Regions from separate parts of the Ferdinandcohnia sp. FSL W7-1320 genome, predicted to be linked through region 3. Evidence: riboswitches for the same ligand, from Rfam matches in the RefSeq annotation. Region 3 holds a riboswitch; each other region holds the start of a gene.
The links. Region 3 has a riboswitch for S-adenosylmethionine ahead of NST91_RS11095 (Fur-regulated basic protein FbpA). Riboswitches for the same ligand answer to the same signal wherever they lie in the genome.
Positions count from the first base shown of each region.

Region 1: another riboswitch for S-adenosylmethionine. It lies ahead of NST91_RS06390 (methionine ABC transporter ATP-binding protein); the one in region 3 lies ahead of NST91_RS11095 (Fur-regulated basic protein FbpA).
Region 2: another riboswitch for S-adenosylmethionine. It lies ahead of mtnK (S-methyl-5-thioribose kinase); the one in region 3 lies ahead of NST91_RS11095 (Fur-regulated basic protein FbpA).

Region 1 is NZ_JBBPAM010000001.1:1,270,558-1,274,826, forward strand. It holds gene NST91_RS06380 (MFS transporter) at 1-154, shown strand, start outside; SAM riboswitch class I at 344-444, shown strand; gene NST91_RS06385 (O-acetylhomoserine aminocarboxypropyltransferase/cysteine synthase family protein) at 515-1,837, shown strand; SAM riboswitch class I at 1,943-2,050, shown strand; gene NST91_RS06390 (methionine ABC transporter ATP-binding protein) at 2,202-3,227, shown strand; gene NST91_RS06395 (methionine ABC transporter permease) at 3,325-3,924, shown strand; gene NST91_RS06400 (MetQ/NlpA family ABC transporter substrate-binding protein) at 3,941-4,269, shown strand, end outside.
Region 2 is NZ_JBBPAM010000001.1:3,656,442-3,660,710, forward strand. It holds gene NST91_RS18045 (pyridoxal phosphate-dependent aminotransferase) at 1-629, opposite strand, end outside; gene NST91_RS18050 (carbon-nitrogen family hydrolase) at 726-1,517, shown strand; SAM riboswitch class I at 1,604-1,738, shown strand; gene mtnK (S-methyl-5-thioribose kinase) at 1,994-3,184, shown strand; gene mtnA (S-methyl-5-thioribose-1-phosphate isomerase) at 3,189-4,238, shown strand.
Region 3 is NZ_JBBPAM010000001.1:2,191,656-2,195,924, forward strand. It holds partial or broken gene NST91_RS11080 (pentapeptide repeat-containing protein) at 1-181, shown strand, start outside; gene NST91_RS11085 (TetR/AcrR family transcriptional regulator) at 211-816, opposite strand; gene NST91_RS11090 (SDR family oxidoreductase) at 1,005-1,763, shown strand; gene NST91_RS11095 (Fur-regulated basic protein FbpA) at 1,859-2,056, opposite strand; SAM riboswitch class I at 2,140-2,243, opposite strand; gene NST91_RS11100 (NAD(P)-dependent oxidoreductase) at 2,655-3,290, opposite strand; gene NST91_RS11105 (Rrf2 family transcriptional regulator) at 3,432-3,884, shown strand.

The DNA.
Region 1 (4,269 bases), 920 kb from region 3:
CTCGATTGTGATGCTGTATGGTGCTTATTGGGGCTATGCTTATGTTTTTACAATTACATCTGTCTTATATTTAATAGGTTCTCTCTATTTCCTATTTGTTTTTACTGGGAAATCCTTTCAGAAAGAGGAAAAACAAATCGCGAAAATATCTTAATATGTCGTATTTCCCGGGAAAAATGGACGAATTTTGTAGCATTAACATGAATGTTTAATTAGTGTTGTCGATTTTCACAAAAAATACAAGTAATTTGGAATATCTTGTTTTTTCAAAATATTTTCATTGACTTGTGAATGAAAAAGGGTTAACATCAAATTAATCATAAAAGTAAAAACTTAATAGTTTATCTTATCAAGAGTGGTGGAGGGAATGGCCCTATGAAACCCGGCAACCGGTATTTACACGGTGCTAAATCCAGCAGGCTTTTTTTGCCTGAAAGATAAGAAGAGAGACCATACATACAACCTCTTCTTATCGAAGAGGTTTTTTTATTTAATCAAAGAGGGAGAGATTAATATGAGTGAAAAACAAAAAAATTTCAGACCAGAAACGATTGCAATACATGGGGGTCTTGAGGCAGATCCAGTAACCGGTGCTAGAGCAGTTCCTATCTACCAATCAAATGCGTTCAAATTTAATACTACTGAACATGCAGCAAATCTCTTTGGATTAAAGGAAAACGGTTATATTTATACTCGAATCCACAACCCAACTACTACTGTTTTTGAAGAAAGAGTAGCTCAATTAGAAGGTGGAGTAGGTGCATTAGCAGTTGCTAGCGGAATGGCAGCCATTACGACTTCAATCCTTAACATTGCGGGAGCAGGAGATGAGATTGTATCTGCTTCTACTTTATACGGTGGAACGTATAATCTATTTGCTAATACTCTACCTAAATATGGAATTAAAACGCATTTAGTAGATCCAAAAAATCCTGAAAATTTCCGTCAAGCAATAACACCAAATACAAAAGCAATCTTTGCTGAAACAATCGGAAACCCTAGCTTAGATATACTAGATATTGAGGCAGTTGCTAACATTGCTCATGAAGCAGGTATTCCACTAATTGTTGACAATACTTTTGCAACACCATATTTATGTAGACCAATTGAGCATGGAGCAGACATTGTTATCCATTCAGCTACAAAATGGTTACTAGGTAATGGAACAACCATGGGTGGAATTATAGTAGACGGAGGTAAATTCGATTGGAATTCACCAAAGTTCCCTGGATTTACAACTCCAGATCCTAGTTATCATGATTTAGTCTTTGCGGAAGCATTGGGACCAGTAGCCTTTATAATTAAAGCAAGAGTTCAACTACTACGTGATTTAGGTCCAGCTATTAGTCCATATAATTCATTCCAATTCAATTTAGGTTTAGAAACATTGCATGTTCGAATGAAGGAGCATATTGCGAATACGAAAAAAGTTGTTTCTTATCTTAAAAATCACCCTGGGGTTGAATGGGTGTTGTATCCAGGTGAAGAGGACCATCCAAATAAACAACTAGCTGATAAATATTTACCAAAAGGTGCAGGAGCGGTAATTGTATTCGGTATTAAAGGTGGAAGAGAAGCTGGCGAAAAGCTAATCAATAGTGTTGAGCTTTGGTCACATGTTGCAAATGTAGGAGATGCAAAAAGCTTAATTATTCACCCTGCTAGTACTACACACCAACAATTGAGCCCAGAAGACTTAAAGGCATCTGGTGTATCAGAGGACTTAGTCCGCTTATCTGTTGGTATTGAAAATGTGGAAGATATTTTAGAAGATTTAGAGCAAGCCATTAAAGCTGCAAATGGAACCAGTTCAGCCTTATCAGTGCCGACTGCATAACTGAAAAATTGTTCACAATATTTTCGTTGACACCCTTATATAGAGATGATAAGATTACTCTCGTGTTGTTTTAGTATGATAATAAAAATTAAATAAATCTGATAACTCTTATTTAGAGTGGTGGAGGGATGTGCCCGATGAAACCCAGCAACCGTCAACGTCTGTTGAAAAGGTGCCAATTCACACAAAGCTTTGGGCTTTGGAAGATGAGAGGAAGGAATCACAAAATTGTGCCTTTCTGCTCGTTTTTGCAGAAAGGCATTTATTTTTATATGCGTGGCATATTTGAATAATTATTATCTTTATTTATTTACATTATCGCATACACTAAACATAGTTTTCTCTGAATAGAAGGTGTGACAACGTGATAACACTAAAAAATGTTAAAAAGATTTATCAAACAAATACAAATTCTGTAACAGCAGTTAACAATATTGACCTTCAGATAAATGAAGGTGAAATTTTCGGAATCATTGGATACAGTGGCGCGGGTAAAAGTTCACTCATCCGTTTATTGAATGGGCTTGAAACTCCAACAGAAGGGAATATTTCTGTTGCTGGTCATAATATCACGTCCATTAAAGGAAAAGCATTACGTGATGCTCGTAAAGAAATAAGTATGATCTTTCAGCACTTTAACCTACTATGGTCGCGAACAGTTAGGGAAAATATCTCCTTTCCCCTGGAGATTGCAAAGGTGCCAAGAACTAAAAGAGAAGAACGGGTAAATGAGCTTATTAAGCTTGTAGGACTGGAAGGAAGAGAAGATGCTTACCCATCACAGCTAAGTGGTGGTCAAAAGCAAAGGGTTGGAATTGCAAGAGCACTTGCCAATAATCCGAAGGTTTTACTATGTGATGAAGCAACATCTGCATTAGACCCTCAAACAACTGACTCTATTTTGGACTTGCTAGTTGATATTAATGAGCGTTTAGGGTTAACAATCGTATTAATTACCCATGAAATGCATGTGATTCGTAAAATCTGTCATCGAGTTGCAGTAATGGAAAATGGGAAGTTTGTTGAACAGGGAAGAGTGCTTGATGTATTTAAAAAGCCTCAAGCCAACATTACAAAACGCTTCGTTCAGCAAGTGACAGAGCCTGAAGAAACAAAAGAAACGGTTGAGAATTTATTAGATCGTTATCCAAATGGAAAAATGGTTCAGCTTAGCTTTGTTGGTGAAGATGCTGAAATGCCATTAATTACAAGATTAATCCGAGATTTTAAGGTGGAAGTGAATATTTTACAAGGGAAAATTTCACAAACCCAAAATGGATCTTATGGAACATTATTTATACATCTTGATGGTGATGCTAATGAAGTCACTTCAGCCATCGAATTTATTCGACAACAACGAGTAGAAGCTGAGGTGATTGAAAATGCTTGAACAATTTCAAGAATTACTTAAATGGGAAAAACAAGTTAATGATTATCAAGCACTCAATTGGGGGAATCTTTGGGAAGCAACTTTAGAGACTTTATACATGACCTCAATCTCCGTGCTTGCTACTTTTATAATTGGTTTATTTTTAGGTTTAGTTCTCTTTTTAACAGATAAAGGAAATGCATGGGAAAATACAGTGGTGAATCGGATTGTATCTGCATTTGTTAATATTTTTCGTTCCATACCATTCATCATCCTGATTGTCCTATTGATACCTTTCACGAAAATTATGATGGGTTCCATGCTAGGACCAAATGCTGCGTTACCATCTTTGATTATAGGGTCAGCACCGTTTTATGCCAGAATGGTTGAAATTGCTTTGCGTGAAATCGATAAAGGAGTTATTGAGGCTTCTCATTCAATGGGAGCTACTAACTCGACAATCATTTTTAAAGTGTTAATTCCTGAATCTTTACCAGCCCTAATTTCTGGGATTACCGTTACTGCGATCTCATTAGTAAGCTTTACCGCAATGGCTGGAGTTATCGGTGCAGGTGGGTTAGGACATTTTGCATATTTATATGGTTTCCAGAGCAATAAACCGATCATTACATTTATTGCTACTGTTGCAATACTAATATTGGTATTTATCATTCAATTTGTGGGTGATTTCTTTACAAAACATACAGACAAGAGATAACAGGAGGAAAAACACAATGAAAAAATTACTTTATGTACTACTATTTGGACTACTTTCATTTGCCCTAGTTGCTTGTGGCGGAAATGACGATGCTGGTGATGGAGGAGACACTCAAGAAGCAGAAGGAAATAAAAAGCTTGTTGTAGGTGCGTCAGCTGTTCCACATGCAGAAGTCCTTGAACAAGCAAAACCTTTATTAAAAGATAAAGGAATTGACCTTGAAATAGAAGTTTTTACAGACTATATTTTACCGAACGTTGCATTGCATGAAAAAGAACTTGATGCAAACTACTTCCAAACACCAGGTTATTTAGACCTGCAACTAAAGGACAACCCTGACTTTGA
Region 2 (4,269 bases), 1.5 Mb from region 3:
TATGCAAAATCATGTACCACACAAATATTATGTTCTTTCGAAAAAGAAATTGTATCTTCAAAAAATTCTTTCGTTGCAATAGCCCCTGTTGGGTTATTCGGGTAATTTAAGAACATTACCTTTGCTTTTTCAAGCTTTTCTGAATCAATTTCTGTGTAATCTGGTAGAAAGTAATTCTCTTCTTTCAGAGGCATATAGGCCATTTCAGCTCTTGCAAGCTCAACACCTGACCAATAGTCTGGATAACCAGGGTCAGGTACTAATGCAACATCCCCAGGATTTAATAGACATTGTGGAATCTCTACCAATCCAGCCTTTCCACCAAATAAAATCGCGATTTCTGTTTCAGGGTCAAGTTCAACACCATATTCACGTTGGTAAAATTCTGCCGCTGCCTTCTTTAAGAATGTATGGCCACGAAATGGAGAATACTTATGAAATTTAGGCTGATCGGCAGCCTTTTTAAGAGCTTCAACAATATGTTGAGGTGTTGGTTGGTCAGGATTCCCCTGACCTAAATTTATTACATCATGCCCTTGGGCAACTACATTGTTCACCTTAGCTACAAGAGAAGCAAAAAACTGTTTCGGTAATTTTTGCAGGGTTTCAGATTGTTGGAAATTTTTCATATCTACACCTTCTTCAAAATACTTGAAATACTAACCAAAAATAATATATTGTTAGAGTTAACTTGTAAAGTATTATTTTCACTGGGAGGATACCAAATGAATCTTAAAATTGCTTGTATACAGTATGATATTCAATTCGGTAAACCGCAAGAGAATTTTGCCCAAATTTCTAAAGAAATCGAAAAGACAATGAATCAGGACAAACCTGATATTATCATCCTTCCAGAGCTTTGGACGACTGGATATGATTTAACAAGATTAGATGAAATTGCAGATGAAAATGGCGATGAAACAAAAACGTTTATAAAAACCTTAGCAAAACAATACTCTGTAAATATTGTAGCAGGCTCTGTAGCCAAAAAGACGGAGCAAGGTGTGACAAATACGATGTTTGTCTTTAATCGAGACGGAGAATTGCTAAGTGAATACAGCAAACTACATTTATTCAAGCTAATGGATGAACATTTGTATTTAAAGGCCGGTGAAGCAAAAGGCGATTTCATAATTGAAAATGTACCAGCAGCTGGTGTGATTTGTTACGACATTCGCTTCCCAGAATGGATTCGTGCACATACAACAAGTGGCGCAGAAGTTTTATTCGTGGTAGCAGAATGGCCACTTCCTCGCCTTGAGCATTGGCGAACATTACTCCTTAGTCGAGCGATTGAAAATCAGTGCTATGTTGTTGCATGTAATTGTGTTGGAAGTAATCCTAATAATGAATTCGGAGGTCATTCGATGGTTATCGACCCTTGGGGAAACATTATTGCTGAAGCAGGTACTGAAAGCACAACTCTAGTTGGAGAAATCGACCTTAGCAAGGTAAAAGAGGTGAGAAAACAAATTCCTATCTTCCAGGATCGTCGTCCTAATTTTTATCATTCATAGAAATAAAAATATATTGACAATTATGTACATTCGTTGATATCATTCTCTTCAGTATCAACATATAATAGAATATCAATTAATTTGATCTCTTATCAAGAGTAGGCAGAGGGACTTGGCCCGATGAAGCCCAGCAACCGACCGTAAATCCATCGCAAGGTGAGGCGCTATTTTTTAGCGCTGGGGAAACCCACAAGGCACGGTGCTAATTCCAGCAGGAAGTGAATAACTTTATTCAGTCATGCTTAAAACCAGACTGAATAAAGTTATAGCCTCCGGCGGATGCAACAGATTTTCAAAGGTAAATTTTCGAGCAAGCTCGAAAAAATCTGTGCGCAAATTCGCTGAAGGCTCATTTGATCTTCTTGGCAGATAAGAGGTGCGAAGCCGTGTCTTCAAGCCTCTTTCAATGAAAGAGGCTTTTCCGTTTTTAGAAAAGCCTCCAAACTATTAAATAATACTTCTGGAGGAATATAAATATGTCAATTTCATATCAATCGATTTACGAACCATTAACAGAAAGCACTGCGGTGGCATTGGCCATTCGTTTAGGTTTGTTTGAAGAAGGAACATTTTTAAAATGCAGAGAAATTGGGGATGGAAATTTAAATCTAGTTTTCCATATCACCGAAGAAGAAGGAAATGGCATTATTATTAAGCAAGCTTTACCATATGCAAAGGTGGTTGGTGAAAGCTGGCCATTATCTTTAAAGCGAGCAACAATTGAAGCAAATGCATTATTAGCAGCAGCGGATTATGTGCCAACTCTTGTACCAAAGGTTTATTATTCTGATGAGATTCTAGCTATTACTGTGATGGAAGACCTCTCCCACTTGCAAATCTCAAGAGCAGGTCTCATTGAAGGTAAAAACTTCCCGCTTTTATCTGAGCATATTGGAACATTTTTAGCTAAAACATTATTTTACACTTCAGACTTTGGACTAGAGCCATCGAAGAAAAAAATATTGGTTCAAAAATTTATAAATCCTGACCTTTGTAAAATTACGGAGGATCTTGTTTTTACAGATCCATTTTTCGATATCGATACAAATAGTTTCGAAGAGGAATTACAGAATGATGTTGAACAAATTTGGGCTGACCAACCGCTGAAGCTTGAAATTGCAAAGTTAAAGCAGAAGTTCTTAACTCAAGCAGATGCTCTATTACATGGCGATTTACACACAGGAAGTATATTCGCTAGTGAAACTGAGACGAAAGTTATTGATCCTGAATTTGCCTATTTTGGCCCACTCGGTTTTGATATCGGGCAATTTATTGCAAATCTATTATTAAATGCAATTTCAAGAGATTCTGAGTACCGTGAGCCATTATACGAACATATCAAAAGAACATGGGAAGTGTTTTCCTGGACTTTCTCAGACCTTTGGAAAAATGAAGCGGTTGAACTTTATCGTGATACGGAAGGTTATTTGGAATATGTTCTTGAGCAAACTTTTGAAGATGCAATTGGTTTTGCTGGCTGTGAAGTGATACGTCGAACAATCGGCCTTGCACATGTTGCTGACTTAGATGGCATTGAAAGCATTGAACAAAAAATCGCAACTAAACAGCATGCACTACGTTTAGGAAAAGAATTAATAAAAGAACGCAAGTCAATCAAGGAACTTGGAACTCTACGAAACTATGTAGAAAAAACAGCTAAGGAGTGACAACATGACATACACAAAAAAAGTTCCTCAATCTGTTCAGTGGAATGAAACACATATCAAACTATTAGATCAAACAAAGCTTCCGTTGGAAACTGTATTTATCGACCTTTTTTCAATTGAGGATGTTTGGGACAGTATTACCACATTAAAAGTCCGTGGAGCTCCAGCAATAGGAATTACTGCTGCGTTTGGTTTAGCATTGTCTGCTCAAGGCTATGATGTAACATCCATACAAGAATTCAAGGAAAGACTCCAAAAAGATAAAGAATACTTAGGAAGCTCACGCCCTACCGCTGTAAATCTAATTTGGGCATTAAACCGTCTAGTTGCAAGTATCGAAGCTTCAAAGTCAGTGAATGAAGCAAAAACAACACTTGTCCATGAGGCGATTCGAATTCAAGCAGAAGATGAAGGGGTTTGCCGCCAAATTGGTGAATATGCACTTTCTCTATTCAAAGATGGATTCAAGGTGTTGACAATATGTAATGCGGGTTCAATCGCAACAGCACGTTATGGAACTGCACTAGCACCTTTCCATCTTGCTGCACAACAAGGAATTAATCTATCAGTCTATGCATCTGAGACAAGACCAGTATTACAAGGTGCTCGGTTAACAACTTGGGAGCTACTTCAGTCAGGAGTGGATGTAACACTCATTACGGACAATATGGCCGCCCATACAATTTTGGAAAAAGGCATTGATGCGATCATTGTAGGTGCTGATCGAATTACAGCAAATGGGGATACTGCCAATAAAATAGGAACCTTTAATTTGGCGTTATTAGCAAAAACATTCGGTATTCCATTTTATGTCGCGGCACCTCTTTCTACGTTTGACGTGACATTGGAAAGTGGAAAAGAAATTCCGATTGAGGAACGAAATCCAGAAGAAGTGACTCATTTGGGTGGTGTTCGCGTCGCTCCAAAAGAAGTAAAAGTATACAATCCTGCGTTTGATGTTACACCAAATGAACTGATTACAGCGATTATTACGGAAAAAGGAATTTTACAAGGCGAGCTAAGAACGGAAATCCAGCAGGTGTTTGAAAGATAATAGATTATAAGAAAATCCAGTGTGAAGGCAC
Region 3 (4,269 bases):
GAGCCATGCTGATTTAAGAAAAGCTGACTTTATTGGTGCTGATCTTCGTGATGCAGACTTAAGTCATGCAAACCTAGATGATGCTCTTTTTCTAACACAGTCTCAAATCAATTCAGCTAGAGGAAATGTACATACAAAAATACCGAATTTTTTAGTTAGACCAGATCATTGGATAAAATAAAAATGCTAGGGACAGTTAACTGTCCCATATTATTTTTTCACTGGTTTCACAACAGAATCAGCCCGATTGTATTTGACTATTTCGAGGAGTTGTTCTGCCATGAATTGTGGACTGTATTTAAACCCGCCATTAATCCATTCTACGACCATCCCTAATATTGCATATGCTTGGTAATTGGCGTGAATCTCCCTATCAATTTTTTGATTGGTGAGTACGTCATGCAAGTCAGTTAAGACGAGATCCTTTAAGACGGTACAAAACTTATTTTGAAAGCCTGTTAAAGTGTGTGTTCTGACGATATGTGTATAAAAATTTGCGTATTTAAAGACATGGTCAAATATTTTTACCGCGGACGTAGATAGTTTTTTAATTTCCAATACTTCAACACCTTTATAGGGTTCCCGATAAGATTCAATCAAGTCAGTGATGACTTCATCCATAATCTCATGTAGAATATCTTCTTTATATTGAAAATGCTTATAAAATGTACCACGATTTAGGTCCGCAACCCGTACAATATCTGATATCGAAATCTTCTTTAAGTCTTTTTCATTCATTAAGGATAGTAATGCATCTTTCATTGCTCGCTTTGACTTTACAATTCGGCGGTCAAGATAGTCATTATTACTAGACATAAACATCCTCCCATGTTTGATAAAACAAAAATACTAGACAAATTCATATATATTTGTTTATTAGTAAACACTTAATCATGGTTTTGCTGATTGTAAGCGTATTATTCTTCTTATTATACTATAGATAGTTGTTGATTAACGTACAACTGTTTATTAAAATGCATTCTATCATAATTGGAGGAATGAACATGAGGCTAGAGAAAAAAGTAGCAGTTGTTACAGGTGCCGCTTCTGGTATGGGAAAATCAATTGCAATTCTGTACGCAAATGAAGGTGCAAAAGTAGTCGTTTCAGATATTAATATTGAAGCTGCTAATGCAACTGTTGATGAAATCAAGATAAATGGCGGAGAAGCTATCGCTGTTATGACCAATGTTGCAAAAGAAGAAGATATTCAACACTTAATTAATTCTGCTGTAACGAAGTATGGAACAGTAGATATTTTAGTAAATAATGCAGGAATTATGGACAACTTTGAACCAGCTGGAGAAATTGAAGACGAGAAATGGGAAAGAATTTTTGCGGTAAATACAACGAGTGTAATGCGCGCAACCCGTAAAGTACTGCCAATCTTTTTAGAGAAAAAGGCTGGGGTTATTATCAACGTAGCATCTGCAGGCGGACTTCAAGGGGCAAGAGCTGGTGCTGCTTATACCGCCTCTAAACATGCGGTAGTTGGATTCACGAAAAACACCGGTTTCATGTATGCTCAAAGTGGGATTCGTTGTAACGCGATTGCACCAGGCGGTGTTGAAACTAATATCAGTGCTTCGATGACTGGCAGAAGTGATTTTGGAATGGGCCGTATTATGCCAGGATTGGCTATCAATCCACGTACAGGTAAACCGGAAGAAATCGCAAGTATTGCACTATTCCTTGCATCAGATGACGCAAGTTTTGTCAACGGAACAGTCATCACCGGGGATGCGGGTTGGACAGCATATTAGGAAATGAAAAAGCTTGGGTCACATATGGTGATCCAAGCTTTTTGGCATATTTTATTCTAATTTGAAACAAGTTTTGTTCCTTCAAGGAAAGACTTTTAAAAGTTTTTCCAACGTATTGATCCGTAACCAGTATGTGGATGTCCTTTAGATTGAATTTTAAAGTACTCATGTTCTAATTCGGGCAGGGATAATTCAAATAGATGTTTTCCATCTTTTTTATACATGTTACACGCAATTAGTTTCCGAATGATCTCATTTTTACGTTTCTCAACAGTTTCTTTTAATATAGCCATAATCATCTCTCTCCTTTCGTAATTGGCTTTCAAAAGACCCAATAACAAGATAAGAAGAGGCTTTTTTATGATTAGGGTAACCTCACTTATCTTTCAAGCTTGTTAGCTTGCAGGATTTAGCACAGTATTCAACGAATCTGTTGCTGAGGTTTCACAGGGCCAGCCCCTCCACCTCTCTTGATAAGTTTTTATAAGTTTGTACAAATGAAACACCCTAGACGTAATGGATGTTATTTATAGTTTAACCATATTATTCCGATGTGTCTACTTGTATTTATGAAATTTTGCAAAATGTAATGATTTCGTAAAAAATAAGGACGCGAAAAGGGGGCATAAAAAAGAGACAAGATTCATAACCCAAGGGGTTAATCAACCTGTCTCTCAATTCCAAATTTGATTTTAAGATGAAACCAAAAGGGTCCTCTGTAGAAATGACTTCGATTTCTGCAGGAAATACTTTGTTTTTCATATGTTTGCCTCTTAAAATAATAGAATAAAAGGCATAGGATGAAATAGACTTCCGTATGACTGTGGGGATAATTAACAGGAGGTACCGCATTGTCCTGTTCTGGGACAAGGAACCTGTCCCTGTGTCCCATTAAGCTTCGCCGACGACTGTAAATCTTTGGTTAAGGTGTTTGGGGTTTTCGATTTCGTCAATTACTGCGATGGCAAAGTCAGCGTAGCTAATGTAGCTTTCGCCTTTTGAGTTAACGAGTAAATTGTCTTTACCAGTTTGATAAGTACCAGTTCTTTTTCCCTCTGAATCAAATACTGCAGATGGACTGATAAATGTCCAAGTGATATCTGCTGTTTCTTTAAGTTCTTGAAGATTTCGTGCTTGACCATTGGCTGTTGGTTTTACAAAGTCTGGAAACTCTGGTGTGTCGATGAGTTGAAGGGTTTTTGCCTCATCAACATAAAGACTTCCTGCACCACCAACAACTATGATTCTTGTATCTGTTCCTTTAACAGCCTCAATTAATGCATGGCCGGCATCTACGTGGGCTTGTTCTTCTCCAAGTGGCGCACCAAAAGCATTAACTACTACATCGAGATCCTCAACATCAGCTTTTATTAATTCAAAAATATTTTTTTCTAAAACAGATACTTGATTGTTCTGTATTTTAGATGCATCCCTAACGATTGCTTTAACTTCATGTCCTCTTTTAACTGCTTCTTTTAAAATTAGGCTTCCTGCTTTACCATTTGCACCAATAATTCCAATTTTCATTATAGTTACCTCCTATGTGGTTTAGCTTGTAATTATATTGATTACATGTAATGATTATAGTTACATGTATAGTTAATGTCAATACATTCAACTTTTAGGTATAATAAACGTACGATTAGGAATGAAAGAAAGGTGACAGCGATGTCCATCAGTAGTAGATTTTCTGTTGGAATTCATATACTTTCCCTCATAAAGTTATCGAAAGAGGGGGAATGTTCATCAGGATTTTTAGCATCAAGTGTAAATACAAATCCAGTAGTTATTAGAAAAATTATGGGAATGCTTAAAAAAGCAAACTTAATTGAAGTACACCCGGGAGTTGCAGGTGCAAAACTCGCAAGAAAATCAACAGAGATTACAATGCTAGATGTCTATAAGGCAGTTGATGTAGTAAGAGAAGGAGAGCTGTTTAGCGTCCATGACAATCCTAATCCGGAATGCCCCGTCGGCAGAAATATTCAAAATGCCATTGAACCCTTATTTGTACAAGCTCAATTCGCTATGGAGAAAATCTTAGCAAACGTAACCCTAGAAGACATTATAAACGGCATCAACGAAGTTGGGACAGAGGGACAGGTACAGCGACCCAAATGAGATATGAATATTTTAGGTTCATAAAGAGGGTGTCAATCCATGTTGGATTGACACCCTCTTTTATTTTTTAGGATAAGCAATATTTCATAACACACTGGGTGTTAATTGAAATGATTGGAGCGGATGGCACAAGACTCCTGCCGGAATAGTGATCCTTGCGAGAACCCGCAGCGAGGTATGAGCGAGGAGGCTTGCGGATCGCCAGCGGAAAGCGAGTGCCAGAAGCGGAAATCACACCTTTTTCCACTGATAAACATTATTAAGTTAATAGCAACAATCTTTTAGAAAAGAGCATTTAATAAAATAAAACACTAAATATGACTGGAGTTTTGTTTAAAAGTGGAAAAAGCTACAACAATAACAGCATATATGCTAGCGATTTTGG